DNA from 3 places in the Variovorax sp. J31P207 genome. Region 3 is predicted to be linked to each of the others. Evidence: predicted binding sites of a transcription regulator. Region 3 holds the regulator's gene; each other region holds the start of a gene.
What was found. Region 3 encodes FNR, which switches genes on or off when oxygen is low (the NO sensors DNR and NnrR bind a similar motif). Its sites were predicted from a motif close to TTGATNNNNATCAA; they were not measured.
Positions count from the first base shown of each region.

Region 1: QTI68_RS00665 (universal stress protein) is a predicted target of FNR. The motif match lies at 2,000-2,013, and genes of this name have one in related genera.
Region 2: QTI68_RS00965 (DUF2189 domain-containing protein) is a predicted target of FNR. The motif match lies at 3,655-3,668, and genes of this name have one in related genera.

Region 1 covers NZ_JASZYN010000001.1:138,097-143,035, forward strand. The annotation lists gene QTI68_RS00660 (phosphoketolase family protein) at 1-1,033, opposite strand, end outside; gene QTI68_RS00665 (universal stress protein) at 1,047-1,868, opposite strand; gene QTI68_RS00670 (flavodoxin family protein) at 2,072-2,599, shown strand; gene QTI68_RS00675 (trypsin-like peptidase domain-containing protein) at 2,603-4,045, shown strand; gene QTI68_RS00680 (universal stress protein) at 4,054-4,896, opposite strand.
Region 2 covers NZ_JASZYN010000001.1:201,993-206,931, forward strand. The annotation lists gene QTI68_RS00950 (extracellular solute-binding protein) at 1-365, shown strand, start outside; gene arfA (arabinosylfuranosidase ArfA) at 407-1,927, shown strand; gene QTI68_RS00960 (FadR/GntR family transcriptional regulator) at 2,000-2,746, shown strand; gene QTI68_RS00965 (DUF2189 domain-containing protein) at 2,781-3,569, opposite strand; gene QTI68_RS00970 (gamma-glutamylcyclotransferase) at 3,814-4,563, shown strand; gene QTI68_RS00975 (methyltransferase) at 4,553-4,939, shown strand, end outside.
Region 3 covers NZ_JASZYN010000021.1:28,816-33,754, forward strand. The annotation lists gene ccoG (cytochrome c oxidase accessory protein CcoG) at 1-644, shown strand, start outside; gene QTI68_RS37465 (FixH family protein) at 670-954, shown strand; gene QTI68_RS37470 (hypothetical protein) at 958-1,203, shown strand; gene fnr (fumarate/nitrate reduction transcriptional regulator Fnr) at 1,184-1,900, opposite strand; gene hemN (oxygen-independent coproporphyrinogen III oxidase) at 2,025-3,440, shown strand; gene QTI68_RS37485 (sulfite exporter TauE/SafE family protein) at 3,467-4,177, shown strand; gene QTI68_RS37490 (bifunctional acetate--CoA ligase family protein/GNAT family N-acetyltransferase) at 4,196-4,939, opposite strand, start outside.

The DNA.
Region 1 (4,939 bases), on a different contig from region 3:
GCCGGCCGTCCGCGTCGAACAGCTCCTCGGGACGGTAGCTGCGCAGCCAGTCTTCCAGCAGCCCCACGTGCGCAGGGTGGTCCGCAAAGCCGCTCAAGGGCACCTGGTGCGCGCGCTGCGTTCCTTCGACCGGCACGCCATCGACCTCGCGCGGACCGGTCCAGCCCTTGGGCGATCGCAGCACGATCATCGGCCAGCGATGACGGCGGCCGAAGCCATCACAGCGGGCTTCGTCCTGGATCGCACGGATCGCGTCGAGCGACGCGTCGAGCGCGCCGGCCATCAACCGATGCATCAGTTCGGGCTCCTGACCCGCGACGATCCGCGGCTCGTAGCCGTAGCCGCGCAACAGCAGGGTCAGTTCCTCATCGCCGATTCTTGCGAGCACCGTCGGGCCGGCGATCTTGTAGCCGTTGAGGTGCAGGATGGGCAGCACCGCGCCGTCGCTCGCCGGATTCAGGAACTTGTTGGAATGCCAGCTCGCCGCCAGCGGGCCGGTCTCGGCCTCGCCGTCGCCGACCACGCAGCAGGCCAGCAGGTCGGGGTTGTCGAGGACGGCGCCGTAGGCGTGCAGCAGCGAGTACCCCAGTTCGCCGCCCTCGTGGAGGGAGCCCGGGGTTTCCGGACCCGCATGGCTCGAGATGCCGCCAGGAAACGAGAACTGCGTGAACAGCCGCCGCAGGCCGTCGGCGTCGCGCCCGATGGCCGGATACACCTCGCTGTAGGTCCCTTCGAGCCAGCTGTTGGCCACCACGCCGGGTCCGCCGTGCCCGGGGCCGGCAATGAAGATCGCGTCGAGATCCCTCGCCTTGATTGCGCGGTTCATGTGGGCGTAGATGAAGTTCAGCCCTGGCGTCGTGCCCCAGTGGCCGAGCAGGCGCGGCTTGATGTGCGCCAGCGACAACGGCTCGCTCAGCAACGGGTTGCCGGTCAGGTAGATCTGCCCGGCCGAGATGTAGTTCGCGGCGCGCCACCAGGCGTCGAGCAGGGCGAAGTCCTCGGGCTGCGACCGCGGATGGACAGGGAGCGTCATGGTCGCGCTCGCTTCAATGCGACATCAGCACGGGCAGGGTCATGGATCGCAGCAGCGACCGGGTGGCGCCGCCGAGCACCCACTCACGCGCCCGGCTGTGGCCGTAGCAGCCCATCACGAGCAGGTCCGCGCTCATGTCGGCGGCTGCCGAGAGAAGCCTCTCCCCGGCCTCGCCCTCCTCCGGGCCGCCTGAGTGCACCTCTGTTTCCACCCCCTGCGCCTTGAGATAGGCACGCAGGCTGCCCAAGGAGGCATCGGCATCCTCGCCGTAGCTGATCGCCTGCACGGCCTGCGCACGAGCGAGCCAGGGCAAGGCGGCGGACACTGCGCGCGCGGCCTCGGCCGTCTCCTTCCAGCCGATCAGCACCCGCCGGCCGATCGTGCCGACCGGCCCCGCATACGGCACCAGCAGCGCAGGCCGGCCGCTCTCGACCAGCACGCTGGAGACGAAATCCGACGGCAGCTCTCCCGCATTGGGATCATCCGGGTCGGGCTGCCCGAGGATGAGCAGGTCGGCATACAGGGCCCGACGGGCGAAGGCCCACGGCGCGTCGGCCATCGGCTCGGTCCAGTGCAGGCGCGGCGACCCTGCCGCGGCGCTCATGAAGGTCGCGTGCGCCTTGTCGCGCGAATCCCGATCGAGCGACTGCATGATCGCCACCGCTTCGGCCGCAGCTTCCAGTGCATAGGGATAGCGCAGCAGTGCCGACAGGGTGCACGGCTGGGCGGTCACTTCGGCCTCGAAGGCCTCGGCGACCTGACGCGCGAGCTTGACGCGCTCCGCGGCGCGCGGGGAACTGTCGAGATGAAGAAGGATGGTCTTGGGTGTCTGCATGAGGAGCTCCGTGGACGGCGGTGAACGAATGACCCAAGTTATCGCGCGCCAGGCCGGGCACCCTTGCGCGGCGTCAAACCAGGCGCCGACGGCGCGAAACGCCCTTTACTTGCGTCCGTCTTCCATCGGCCTTGATTCAGCGCAAGTTCACGGCCACTCGCTGTTTCTACATTGGGGGCTCGATGTACGAAGCGGAGAGGTCGATGAGCAAGATCCTCGTGGTTTTCTATTCCTACACCGGCACATCGCGCCGGGTGGCCGAGCTCCTGTGCAGCCAGCAAGGCTGGCCCATGGCGGAGATCGTGGACGCGCGGCCTCGCCGGGGCGTGCTCGGCAGCCTGCGCTGCCTGGTCGAATCGCTGTTCAAGCTCCGGCCGGACATCGGCTACAGCGGCCCGCTGCCACGCGACTTCGACGCGGTGGTGCTGGTGTCGCCCATCTGGGCGCTGCAACTGGCCGGCCCGATGCGCAGCTTCGTGGCCAGGCGGCGGGATCACATGCCCGATGTGGCCGTGATATCGGTCATGGGAGGCCAGGGCGCGCCCAACGCCGCCGCCGAGATCGCCCAGCTGGTCGGCAAGGCGCCGCTGCTGAGCGCCAGCTTCACCCAGCGCGAGGTCGAGGACGGCAGCTACGCCGCCCGGCTGCAGGCCTTCGGTACGGCAGTCCGGGCGGCGAAGGACTCGAAGGCGGTGGTGCGTCCCACGACCCTGTCGCCTCAGGCGGTCTGAAGCGTGAAGCCCGCTCCCATCGGATGGGGCGCGGCCGCGGTGGGTCTCGCCTGCCTGCTGGGTGCCTGCAGTTCCGATCCGGCCATGACGACCGGACCGGTCGCGCTGCGTTGGCGCTCGACCCCTTCGTTCTCCTCCCTCGTGGCGAGCCGCAGCGCCAGCGTCGTCGAGATCAGCACGCTCCGGATCGGGCGCGATGAAAGCCCCGGAGACGGCGAGCTCGAGTTCGCTCCGGAGAACGACTTCGCCGACCGGCTCGCCTGGCCGCTTCCCACGAGCGCGCGCATCAGCCAGATTCGCGATCTCGCGTCCGGCGTCATCCTCAGCAGCGACGGCGTGATCCTGACCAGCGCCCACGTGATCGCCGGCGTCGACGAAGCCCAGGTGCGGCTCGACGACGGACGGCGCTTCCAGGCCCGGGTGCTCGGCACCGACCCGCGTTCGGACGTCGGCTTGCTGGTCATCGACGCGACCGGGCTCACGCCGGCAGCCCTCGGGGACTCCTCGCGACTCGCGCCCGGCGACTGGGTCGCGGCGATCGGCGCACCCTTCGGGTTCCAGGGCAGCGTCACGGCCGGCGTGGTGAGCGCCGTGAACCGCCTCATCGGCGGTGCCGGGGAGATCCCCTTCATCCAGACGGACGTGGCCATCAATCCCGGCAGTTCGGGCAGTCCGCTCTTCAACAGCCGGGGCGAAGTGGTCGCCATCAACTCGTTGATCTACAGCGGCAGCGGCGGCTACATGGGCCTGTCCTTCGCCGTGCCGATCAACCTGGCGGTCGAGGTCGCCAAGCAACTGCGAGCCAACGGCGAAGTCCGGCGGGCGGAGCTGGGCGCCGAATTCCAGGAGGTCACGCCCGCGCTCGCGCGTTCCTTCGGCCTCGCGGGGAAACCGGTCGGAGCGCTGGTGGTGCGGATCGACGCCGCCGGTCCCGCCGCGCGCGCCGGCCTGCGCCGAGGCGATGTCGTCACGGCGTACGACGGCGTGGCCATCGGGCACTTCACCGATCTGCTGCAGCGGGTCGCCAAGGACCGCCCCGGCAGCCGCGTCGACCTCGACGTCTGGCGGCACGGCGCCAGGCAGACGCTGTCGGTGACGCTCGCCCAGCATCGCGCGCAGAGAACCGCGCTGCCCTCCGGGCTTGCGCCGGATTGGGGAGACGGTGTCGGGCTGACCTTGGGCGAACTGAGCCCCGCGCAACTCCGTCAGCTGGGCGTCGAAGGCGGCCTGATGGTGCGCGACGCCGCCGGGCTGGCACGCAGCGAAGGGATTCGTGCCGGCGACCTGATCGTGGCGGTCAACGACGCGCCGATGAGCCGCGTCGCGGACTTCAGCCGCACCCTGTCGAACACCCCGTCCGGCCAGACCGTCGCCCTGCTGGTCATGCGTGATCGGCGACTGGCCTATGTGGCGGTTCAACTCCCTGCGGCGCCCGCCATGCCATAGCGCGGCACTCAATGCGCCATCAGGATCGGAACGTCCATGCGCTCGAAGATTCCTCGGGTCACGCTGCCCAGCACCAGCTCGCGGATGCGGGTGTGGCCGTAGCCGCCCATCACGACCAGTCCCGCATCCTCCCGCGCAGCATGCGACAGCAGCGCATCGGCGAGTCCCTCGGAAGCCACATGCTGGACGGCCTTCGCCTCGATGCCGTGACGCCGGAGCCAGGCAAGGATCTGAGGGATCCGCAGGTCGCTGTCGTCGACCGGCGCGGCGCTTGCGCGCCACGACACCAGCGCAACGCTGGCGGCCTTCGAGAGCAGCAACAGTGCATCGCGCAACGCGATGGCGGCCTCGCGGCTGCCGTCCCACGCGACCAGCACGTTCTTGCCGAGTTCGCGAGCGCACTTCGCGCGAGGCAGCACGAGCACCGGGCGGCCCGCATGCAGGACGACCTGCTCCGGCAGGTCGCGGGCGGTCGTCGTGTCCGTGTCGCCAGGCTGGGACTGGCCGACGATGACCAGGTCGCTGGTGCGTCCGTGCAGGACGACCGCATCGACCGAGGGTTGATCCACCAGCCGGACCTCGGACGATATCGACGGCGCTCCCTCGATCAGCTTCCTGAAGGTGTGGGCGATGCCTTCGGCGCGCACGCGCAGGAAGTCGGCCGACGCGGCGATGAAATCGGTGTCCTTTCCCGCAATGGCCTCGGCGGGAATGACGCCGTCGTAGAGACCGGTGGGCACCAGGCCGATCAGATGGCTGCCGTGCTGCCTGGCCAGGGTCGCGGCGATACCCACGCGACCGGCACAGTGTTCCGAATAGTCGAGATGGACCAGGATCGTTCCGAGTTTCATGACGGTTCCAGGCGAAGGGAGACGAACGGCGATCTTCGGGCGT
Region 2 (4,939 bases), on a different contig from region 3:
TCGCCGACGGCCATGCCTGGGTCATGCTGAAGGGCGGCGCCAAGGACGACAAGACCCGCAAGGCCGCGCTGGCCTTCATGAAGTTCCTCTGGGACAACGAGTTCGAGTGGTCGCGCACCGGCCATCTGCCGGCCAACAAGCGGGTCTACGACAGCGCCGAGTTCAAGGCGCTGCCGATGCGCGGGAAGATCATCGAGATCTCGACCATCGGCCGCGGGCTGGCGCACAACGTGCCGCGCGCGGCGGCGGTCCAGCAGGCGATCAACGAAGAACTGGTCACCATGCAGCTCAGCAAGAAGACCGTGCGCGAAACCCAGGACGCCGCCGAGACGCGGGTCAACAAGTTGCTCGACGCGGTGCGCTGACGCAACGCTCCCATCCATCACGCTTCCCAACACACGAAATCATGATCTCCACCCGCCTGGTCGTCGACAACGACTTCGTCATCTCCGAACTCGACCGCCGCGTGTTCGGCACTTTCGTCGAGCACATGGGCCGCTGCGTCTACACCGGCATCTACGAGCCCGGCCATCCGAGCGCCGACGCGCGCGGCTTCCGCCAGGACGTGATGGCGCTGACGCGGGAGCTTGGCACGACCATCGTGCGCTACCCCGGCGGCAATTTCCTGTCGGGCTACAACTGGGAAGACGGCGTCGGCCCGAAGGACCAGCGCCCGACGCGGCTCGACCTGGCCTGGCTGTCGACCGAGACCAACCAGTTCGGCACCAACGAGTTCATGGACTGGTGCCGCGACGCGGGTGTGGAGCCGATGTTCGCGGTGAACCTCGGCACCCGCGGGCCGGACGAGGCGCGGCATTTCCTCGAGTACTGCAACCATCCGGGCGGCACCACGCTCTCCGAGTTGCGCAAGGAACACGGCCACGAGAAGCCGCACGACATCAAGTTCTGGTGCCTGGGCAACGAGATGGACGGCCCCTGGCAGATCTGCGCCAAGACGGCCGACGAGTACGGTCGCCTCGCGCACGAGACCGCCAAGGTCATGCGCTGGGTCGACCCGACGGTGGTGCTGGCCGCCTGCGGTTCGTCCAAGCACGACATGGCGACCTTCGGCCAATGGGAAGACACGGTGCTCGACCACTGCTTCGACGACGTGGACTTCATCTCGCTGCATGCCTACTTCGAGAACCCGCACGCGTCGACGGCCGAGTTCCTCGGCAACATCGACCAGATGGACCTGTTCATCAAGGAGATCGCGGCGGTCGCCGACAGCGTGGCGGCGCGCAAGCATTCGCACAAGCGGATCATGCTGTCCTTCGACGAATGGAACGTCTGGTACAAGGCCCGCACGCTGGACGACCGGCGCAAGCCCGGCTGGCCGCAGGCGCCCCGGCTGATCGAGGAGGTCTACAACCACGAGGACGCGCTGGCCGTCGGCGGCGCGCTGATCGTGATGATGAACAACGCCGACCGGGTCAAGACCGCCTGCATGGCGCAGCTGGTGAACGTGATCGGCCCGATCATGACCGAGCCGGGCGGACCGGCCTGGCGCCAGACCATCTTCCACCCGTTCGCCCAGGCGGCCCGCTATGCCCGGGGCCGGGTGCTGCGGCCGGTGATCCATTCGCCGACCTACCAGGCCAAGACCTTTCCCGAGGTGCCGTACCTGTGCGCGAGCGTGGTGCACGACGACAGCACGGGCCAGACCGCGATCTTCGCGCTGAACCGCCACCTGAGCGACGAGCAGGAGATCAGCATCGAGCTGCGCGGGCTGGGCGACCGCCAACACCTGGTCGAGGCGCTGCAGCTCCATCATGCGGACATGAAGGCAACCAACACCCAGGAGTCACCCGACAACGTCTCGCCCAGCAGCCTCACGGCAGTCGAGATCGACGGCCACCGGATTACGGCGCGCCTGAAGCCGGGTTCCTGGAACCTGATCGTCACCTCGAACGTCAAACCATCCTGATCGCTTTCGCCGTCGCGGACGGGATGTGACAATCCCGTGCAGACCGCAACCTCCCATGGGACTACCTCGCAGATGAAAGCATCGCACCGAGACCCGGGCTATCGCCAACCGCCCGATCGCAAGAGCATGCACTCGCAGATCGTGCGAGACCTGGGCCTGCGCATCGTTTCCGGCGAATACAAGCCCGGGGAGAGGCTGCCCCTGGAAGCGTCCCTGTGCGCGGCCTACGACGTCAGCCGGTCGGTGCTGCGCGAGGCGACCCGGGTGCTGGTCGCCAAGGGCCTGGTGATCTCGAAGCAACGCGCCGGCGCGATCGTCTGTGCCCGCAGCAATTGGCACTTGCTCGATCCCGACGTGCTGTACTGGCTGATCCAGACCAAGCCGCAACCCGAATTCGTCGAGACGCTGTTGACGGTGCGGCGCATTTTCGAGCCGGCGGCGGCTGCGCTGGCTGCCAAGGTGGCGAGTCCTGATTCGCTCAAGGCCATCGCCGAGGCGTACAAGGGCATGGAGCGCGCGACGACGCCGGAGGAACTCCTCGAGCCCGACCTCGCCTTCCATCGCCGCATCGCCGAGGCCACGAACAACGACCTGCTGGCCTACATCGGCAACATGCTGTCCCTGGCGCTGCGCGAGTCGATCAAGCTCAGCAGCCAGCTGCCGGACACCCACGCCCTGTCGCTGCCCCGGCACAAGGCGATCCTCACGGCCCTGCTCAACCGGGACCCGCTGGGGGCGCGCCAGGCGACGCTGGTTCAGCTGGAGGAGACGCGCGAGGACATCTCGCGCATTCTCGATTCCGACCTCGATCCGGTGTGAGTCCGGTCGCTGCGCGCGGCGACCCGGTGCGGTCCTACCGGCCGCCGTCCACCATGTCGCGGTAGGCGTGCCAACTCGCGTGTGCCAGCCACGGGAAGATGACGATGAGCCCGAGCATGAGCGTCGCAAAACCGAGGGCCGTCAGCAGGGCGATCAACGCGGCCCACAGCACCATGGCGAGCGGATTGCGGGCGCAGCAGCGCAGGCTGGTCAGTACCGCGGTGATCACGTCCACGGGGCGGTCCACCAGCAGCGGCGCGCTGACGACGCCGAGCGCGAACACCAACGCGGCCACCGCGGCGCCGAGCACGAAGAAGGCCGCCACGAGATCGACCGACTGGCCCGACAGCAGCAGCGCCGCAGGCAGGTGCGGCGCGTGCCGCAGCTGCTCGGTGAAGAACAGTGCGAAGACGATCGCTGCCAGGCGCTCCCAGACGAAGTAGGCCAGCGTGAGCAGCAACCCGAACAGCGCGATCGAGCCGGCGTTGCCGAGCCAGGCGCCAAGAGCCGATGCGGAGTCGGGCGCGGCGGACTGCTCCCGCTGGCGCGACAGTGCGTACAGGGGGATGGCAACCAAGGGGGCCACCAGCAAGAAGCCGCCGAGCAACGTCGGCGCCAGGTAGGTGGCCTCCCAGGTCGCGGCCGTCAGGGCCAGGCCCGCGACTGCGACCAGCACGCCGATGCCGAGGCTCAAGCCTGGCAGGAACGCCAGATCGCGTGCCCCCCAGCGCAGCCAGGTCAAGGGCCGCAGCGCGCCGACCCGGCGCACGGTGGGCGCCACCATTGACGGCGCAGGAGATTCACTGCCGAGCGGGTGTTCCATGGCGCACACTCCTTCGTGAAGCCCGCGCTGGACACCCAACGGCGCCAGCGCTGCCGCCAGCATAGACGCGCGCAGCGCCGGCGGCTTGACGTCGATCAAGGTTCCGACGCCACGGTGCGGCGAGGATTGCGCCAACAGCCGATAAGGAGCCCAATCGCATCCACAGGGCTCAGGCGCGGCGAAGCCTTCCGGCCCCTCCGCGCGCGGCACCGGCTCGCGGCAACTGCCCCAACAGGAGCATCCAATGACTTCCCTTCGTGGGGCCGATGGCGGGCGGCGCAGGCCTCTCCGCCTGACCCCGGAGTTGGTCTCTCGAATCGCCCGTGAAGTCGCGGACAGCGGCCCGCCCCCGGGCATGGTGGTCCACAGCGATGCCGACTACGAGGCCTCGCTGGAGCAATTTCTTGCAAGCGGCCCGTGCCGTGGCGAGGATGTCTGGGTCTTCGGGTACGGGTCCCTGCTCTGGAATCCGGCCTTCGATGTCGCCGAGCAGGTGGCCGCGGTTCTGCCCGGCTGGCATCGATCGTTCTGCATCCGGCTCACTCGGTTTCGAGGCACCCCCGACCAGCCGGGCTTGATGATGTCGCTCACGCCTGGGGGAAGTTGCCGTGGCGCCCTGCTTCGCATCGATGCGGCCTCGGTCCAGTCCAGCCTGCGCAAGCTTTGGCGAAGGGAAATGACCGTCAAGCCGCCGAACACCCCGCCGCGATGGGTGACCGCCAAGGCGAGCGGCACCGAGGTGCGCGCCATCGTTTTCGCCGCCAATCGCAAGGGGCCGAATTTCGTGGGCGGCCTGACGCAGGAACAAGTCGCGGACATCCTGTGCAAGGCGGCGGGACACTGGGGATCGGGCGCCGACTACCTCTTGCAGACCATCGACCAACTGGAACGCCTTGACATCAGGGACGCCAATCTCTGGCGCTTGCAGCAGATCGTCGCCCGACGACTCACGCAGAGTGGCCAACCTGCTGCGGAGACCTGCCATGTCCCATGACGGAACCGACAGCGATCGAGAGGCACTCGATCTGCTCATTCGAGGTTTCCAGGTCTCCCGGATGCTCCGGCTGGTCGCCGACCTCGCGCTCGCGGACAAGATTCCGAGGGACGGCAGCCGCAACGTGAGCGATCTGGCAACGGCCTGTTCGGTTCTTCCGACGCCACTGATCCGGGTCCTGCGGGCCCTTGCGGCATTCGGCGTCTTTCGCGTCGGGGAGGACGGGAGCGTCGCGCACTCTCCGCGCTCCCTGCTCCTGCGGATGGACGAGCCGAACAGCCTGCACCATGGCGCCCGGTTCTGGACGGCACCCGGCTCGTGGAAGGCATGGGGGGCCCTGGATGCCGCGCTGGCGGGTGGCGATCCGAATCAAGCC
Region 3 (4,939 bases):
CTGCCGCATCGGAGTTCGGCCATTGCATCGACTGCAAGCTGTGCGTCCAGGTCTGCCCGACCGGCATCGACATCCGCCAGGGCCTGCAGTACGAATGCATCGGCTGCGGCCTCTGCGTGGATGCCTGCAACATCGTGATGGACAAGATGTCGACCCCGCGCGGCCTGATCCGCTACGCCACGCAGAACAGCATGGCCGGGCGCTGGACGCCGCGCCAGGTGCTGCGCCGCGTGCTGCGGCCGCGGGTGCTGGTCTACAGCGCGGTGCTCGGCGCGCTGTGCATCGGCCTGCTGGCGAGCCTGGTGACGCGCACGCCGCTGAAGGTCGACGTGGTGCGCGACCGCGCCTCGCTGGCCCGCATCGTCGAGGGCGGCCAGCTCGAGAACGTCTACCGCCTGCAGATCATGAACGCCACCGAGCAGGTGCAGCGCTACCGGATCGAAGCCAGCGGCCTCGAGGGGCTGCACGTGTCCTCGGAGCCGGTGGTCGAGGTCGCGCCGGCGCAGTCGCGCTGGGTCGCGGTGCGGCTGCAGCTGCCCTACGGCGCGGCGACGGCCGGTTCCCACAAGGTGTATTTCGACGTTCGAGCGGAAAGCGGCCAGGGCAGCGTGTCCGAGAAGGCCGTGTTCCTGGTCCCGCGATGAAATCCAGGCCCCAAGGAGGCAGAAGATGACCGACAAGAGCAGCCATGACGAAGCGACGCGTCCCTGTCCACCCTGGTGGCGCTTCGGGCTGGTGTGGATGGTGATCGGCGGGCCGGGCCTGGTGGTGATCGCGAGTTTCGCCACCTTGTGGCTGGCCCTGCGCACGCCCGACCCGGTGGTCGACGAGGACTACTACCGCAAGGGCGTGGAGATCAACCGCACGCTGGCCGACAAGAAGCTCATGCCGGCGGTGGCCGGGCGCAACCACGCGGCCACCCCGAGCGCCGACGTGCCGTCGCCGAGGCGCTGAGCCATGCAGGCGCAACGCTGGATGTGGATACTCTGGCCGGCATTCCTGCTGGCCTGCGCGCTCGAGGTGCTGGTGTTCGCGCTGGTCGATCCGGGCGACCTCAACTGGCGCGGCGAGGCGTTGGGCGCCTCTCGCCAGGCGGTCTACACGGTCGGGTTCTTTGCCTTCTGGCTGCTGGCCACGGCGGCGGGCGCCTTGACGCTGCTGCTGGCCCGGCCGGCGGCCGAGCTCAACAGCCCGGCGGATTGACGATGCGGCGCAGCGCCTCGGGATCGAGGATGCGCACGTTGCGCTGCTCGACCTCGACCATGCCGTCGGCCGCGAACTTCGACAGCGTCCGGCTCACGGTCTCGAGCTTGAGGCCGAGGTAGCTGCCGATCTCTTCGCGCGTCATGCGCAGCACCAGCTCGGAGCGCGAGAAGCCGCGCGCATGCAGCCGCTGCACCAGGTTCAGCAGGAAGGCCGCCAGCCGCTCCTCGGCCCGCATGCTGCCGAGCAGCAGCATCACGCCATGCTCGCGGACGATCTCGCGGCTCATGATCTGGTGCACGTGGCGCTGCAGCGCCGTCACCTCGCGCGACAGTTCCTCGATGCGTTCGAAGGGCATCACGCAGACCTCGGAGTCTTCGAGGGCGACGGCGTCGCAGGTGTGCTGGTCGTTGACGATGCCGTCGAGGCCGATGATCTCGCCGGCCATCTGGAAGCCGGTGACCTGGTCGCGCCCGTCCTCGCTGGTGACCCGGGTCTTGAAGACCCCGGTGCGGATCGCGTAGAGCGAGGTGAAGGGCTCGCCGTTCCGAAACAGCGTCTCGCGCCGCTTGACCTTGCGCCGCGTGGCGACCAGGTCGTCGAGGCGCTGCAGTTCCCCGGGCGCCAGTCCGACCGGCATGCACAGCTCGCGCAGGTTGCAGTTGGAACAGGCGACCTTGATATTTTCGGGCTTCATTGATGCAGTCGAGGTCATGCGGGGATTGTCCGTGGGGGGGTGGGCCGGATGCTTGATGCAGGTCAAGGTTTGCGGATCGCGACGGCGGCATAGTGACACACCGAAGCCCATGCCTGCGTCCGCGATGCCTCCCGTCTCCGCTCCAGCCCTCACGCCGCCCCCCCTGGTGCCCGCGCCGTCCGTGCTGCGGCGGTTCGACTGCGCCGGGCCGCGCTACACCTCCTACCCGACCGCGGACCGCTTCGTCGACGCCTTCACGGCCGAGGACTATGCCCAGACGCTCGAACAGCGCGGCAGCACCGGCGCCAGCGCGCGGGCGCTGTCGCTCTACGTGCATATCCCGTTCTGCGAATCGCTCTGCTACTACTGCGCCTGCAACAAGATCGTGACCCGCCACAAGAGCAAGGGGCGCGAGTACCTGGACTACCTGGCGCGCGAGATCGCGCTGCAGGTCGAGCGGCTCGGCCGCGGCGCCGTGGTCCGCCAGCTGCACCTCGGCGGCGGCACGCCGACCTTTCTCGACGATGCCGGCCTGCGGACGCTGATGGGCATGCTGCGCGATGCCTTCTCCTTGTCGCCGGATGGCGAGCATTCGATCGAGATCGACCCGCGCACCGTCGACCGGGAACGCCTGGTGACCCTGGCCGCGCTGGGCTTCAACCGGCTGAGCTTCGGCGTCCAGGATTTCGACCCCGACGTGCAGAAGGCGGTGCACCGGATCCAGCCGGCCGGGCAGGTGTTCGACCTGATGGCGACGGCTCGCGGGCTGGGCTTCGATTCGGTCAACGTCGACCTGATCTACGGGCTGCCGCGCCAGAGCGCGGCCTCCTTCGACCGCACGCTGGCCCAGGTCTGCGCGCTGCGGCCCGACCGGATCGCGCTCTATGCCTATGCCCACCTGCCCGAGCGCTTCAAGGCCCAGCGCCGCATCGCGACCCAGGCGCTGCCCGATGCGGCGGCCAAGGTCGAGATGCTGTCGCGCTCGATCGCCGCGTTCACCGAGGCCGGCTACGTCTACATCGGCATGGACCATTTCGCGCTGCCCGGCGACGCGCTGGCGGTGGCCAAGCGGCAGGGCCGGCTGCACCGCAACTTTCAGGGCTACAGCACCCAGCCGGACTGCGACCTGGTGGCGCTGGGCGTGTCGGCGATCGGCCGGGTCGGCGCCACCTACAGCCAGAACGCCAAGACGCTCGAGGAGTACTACGACCTGCTCGACCAGGGCCGGCTGCCGGTGGTGCGCGGCCTGGCGCTGACCCGCGACGACGTGCTGCGGCGCACCGTGATCATGGCGATCATGTGCCAGGGCCGGGTCGACTTCGAGACCATCGGCTCGGCCCACCTGGTCGATTTCCAGCGCTGCTTCGCGGCCGAGCTCGAAGCGCTGGCGCCGCTCGAGGCGCAGGGCCTGGTGGTGGTCAGCGATCGCCACCTCGAGGTCACGCCGCTGGGCTGGTTCTTCGTGCGCGCGATCGCCATGGTGTTCGACCGCTACCTGCAGGCCGACCGCAACCGCACGCGCTTCTCGCGCATCGTGTGATGAGCCCCACGGCGCCGGCCTGATCCATGCAGTCCGCCCTGCTCGCCACCGCATTCGTGATGGGGCTGGCCGGCGGGCCGCACTGCGTCGCGATGTGCGGCGCGGCCTGCGCGGGCGTGATCCGCATCGTGCGGGCACCGGCGGGCGGCGTCGCCGCGCTGCAGTCTCCGGGCCGCTCGCTGCCGGCGGGCGCCTTGTTCCACGTGGGCCGGGTGGCCGGCTATGCGGCCGCCGGGGCGGTGGCGGCCGCCGCTGCCCAGGGCCTGGCGCAGGCGGGCCAGCAGGTGAGCGCGCTGCGCCCGGCGTGGCTGCTGCTGCATGTGTTCGTGTTCGCCTGGGGCCTGCTGCTCGCCGCCTCGGGCCGGCAGCCCGCCTGGGCGCACCGCTTCGGGCGCTGGGCGTCGGCGCGGCTGCAGCCCATGACCCGCAGCCCCTTCGGCGTGCTGGCGGCCGGCGCGCTCTGGGTCGCGCTGCCCTGCGGCCTGCTGTATTCGGCGCTGATGCTGGCGGCCCTGGGCAACGGCGTGCTCGAAGGCGCGGCCGTCATGGCGCTGTTCGCGGCCGGCAGCGCGGTGTCGCTGCTGCTGGCGCCCTGGCTGTGGCAGCGCCTGCGGTCGGGCGCCGGCATGCTGTCGCAGCAGTGGGGCACGCGGCTGGCGGGCGCGATGCTCGCGGGGGTGGCGCTGCAGGCGCTCTGGCTCGACCTCGCGCACCAGGTCGAGGCCTGGTGCCGCTGAGCGAAGGGCCCGTCCCGCTCAGGCGGCGGGCGGCGGCGGTTCCAGGTTCATGGCCACGTGCAACACGTCGGCGGAATCCTCCAGGCTGGGCACGCGCTCGAAGCCCAGCGCACGCGACAGCTTCAGCATGCGGCTGTTCTCGCGCAGGATCATGCCGACCAGGCGCCGGGTGCCGCGGCTTCGGGCGTGCGCGATCAGCTGCTCGAACAGCATCCTGCCGAGGCCGCCGCCCTTGAGGTCGGAGCGCACCACCAGCGCGAACTCGGCTTCGACGTTGTCGGGGTCGCAGACGGTGCGGGCGACGCCGAGCGTCTCGGGCTGGCCGTCCGCCGCCGTGGCCTCGGCGATGAAGGCCATTTCGCGGTCGTAGTCGATCTGGGCCAGCCGGGCCAGTTCGCTGCGCGGCAGTTCGCTGCGCGCCTGGAAGAGCCGCATGCGCACGTCCTCGGCGGTGAGCCTTCGCAGGAAGCGCCGGTGCTGGCCTTCGTCCTCCGGGCGGATCGGCCGGATCGTGATCGGGCGGCCGTTCCACTCGGCCTGGCGGACCCATTGGGTGGGGTAGGGCCGGATCGCGAAGTTCGCGGCGCCGGCCACCCGGCCGGCCGCGACCCGGAGCCGGGCGTCGAGCGCCAGCGCGCCGTGCTCGTCGACCCACAGCGGGTTGATGTCGAGCTCGGCCAGCTGCGGCAGGTCGGCCAGCATCTGCGACACCGCGATCAGCACGTCGTGCAGGGCATCGAGATCGGCCGGCGGGTGGTCGCG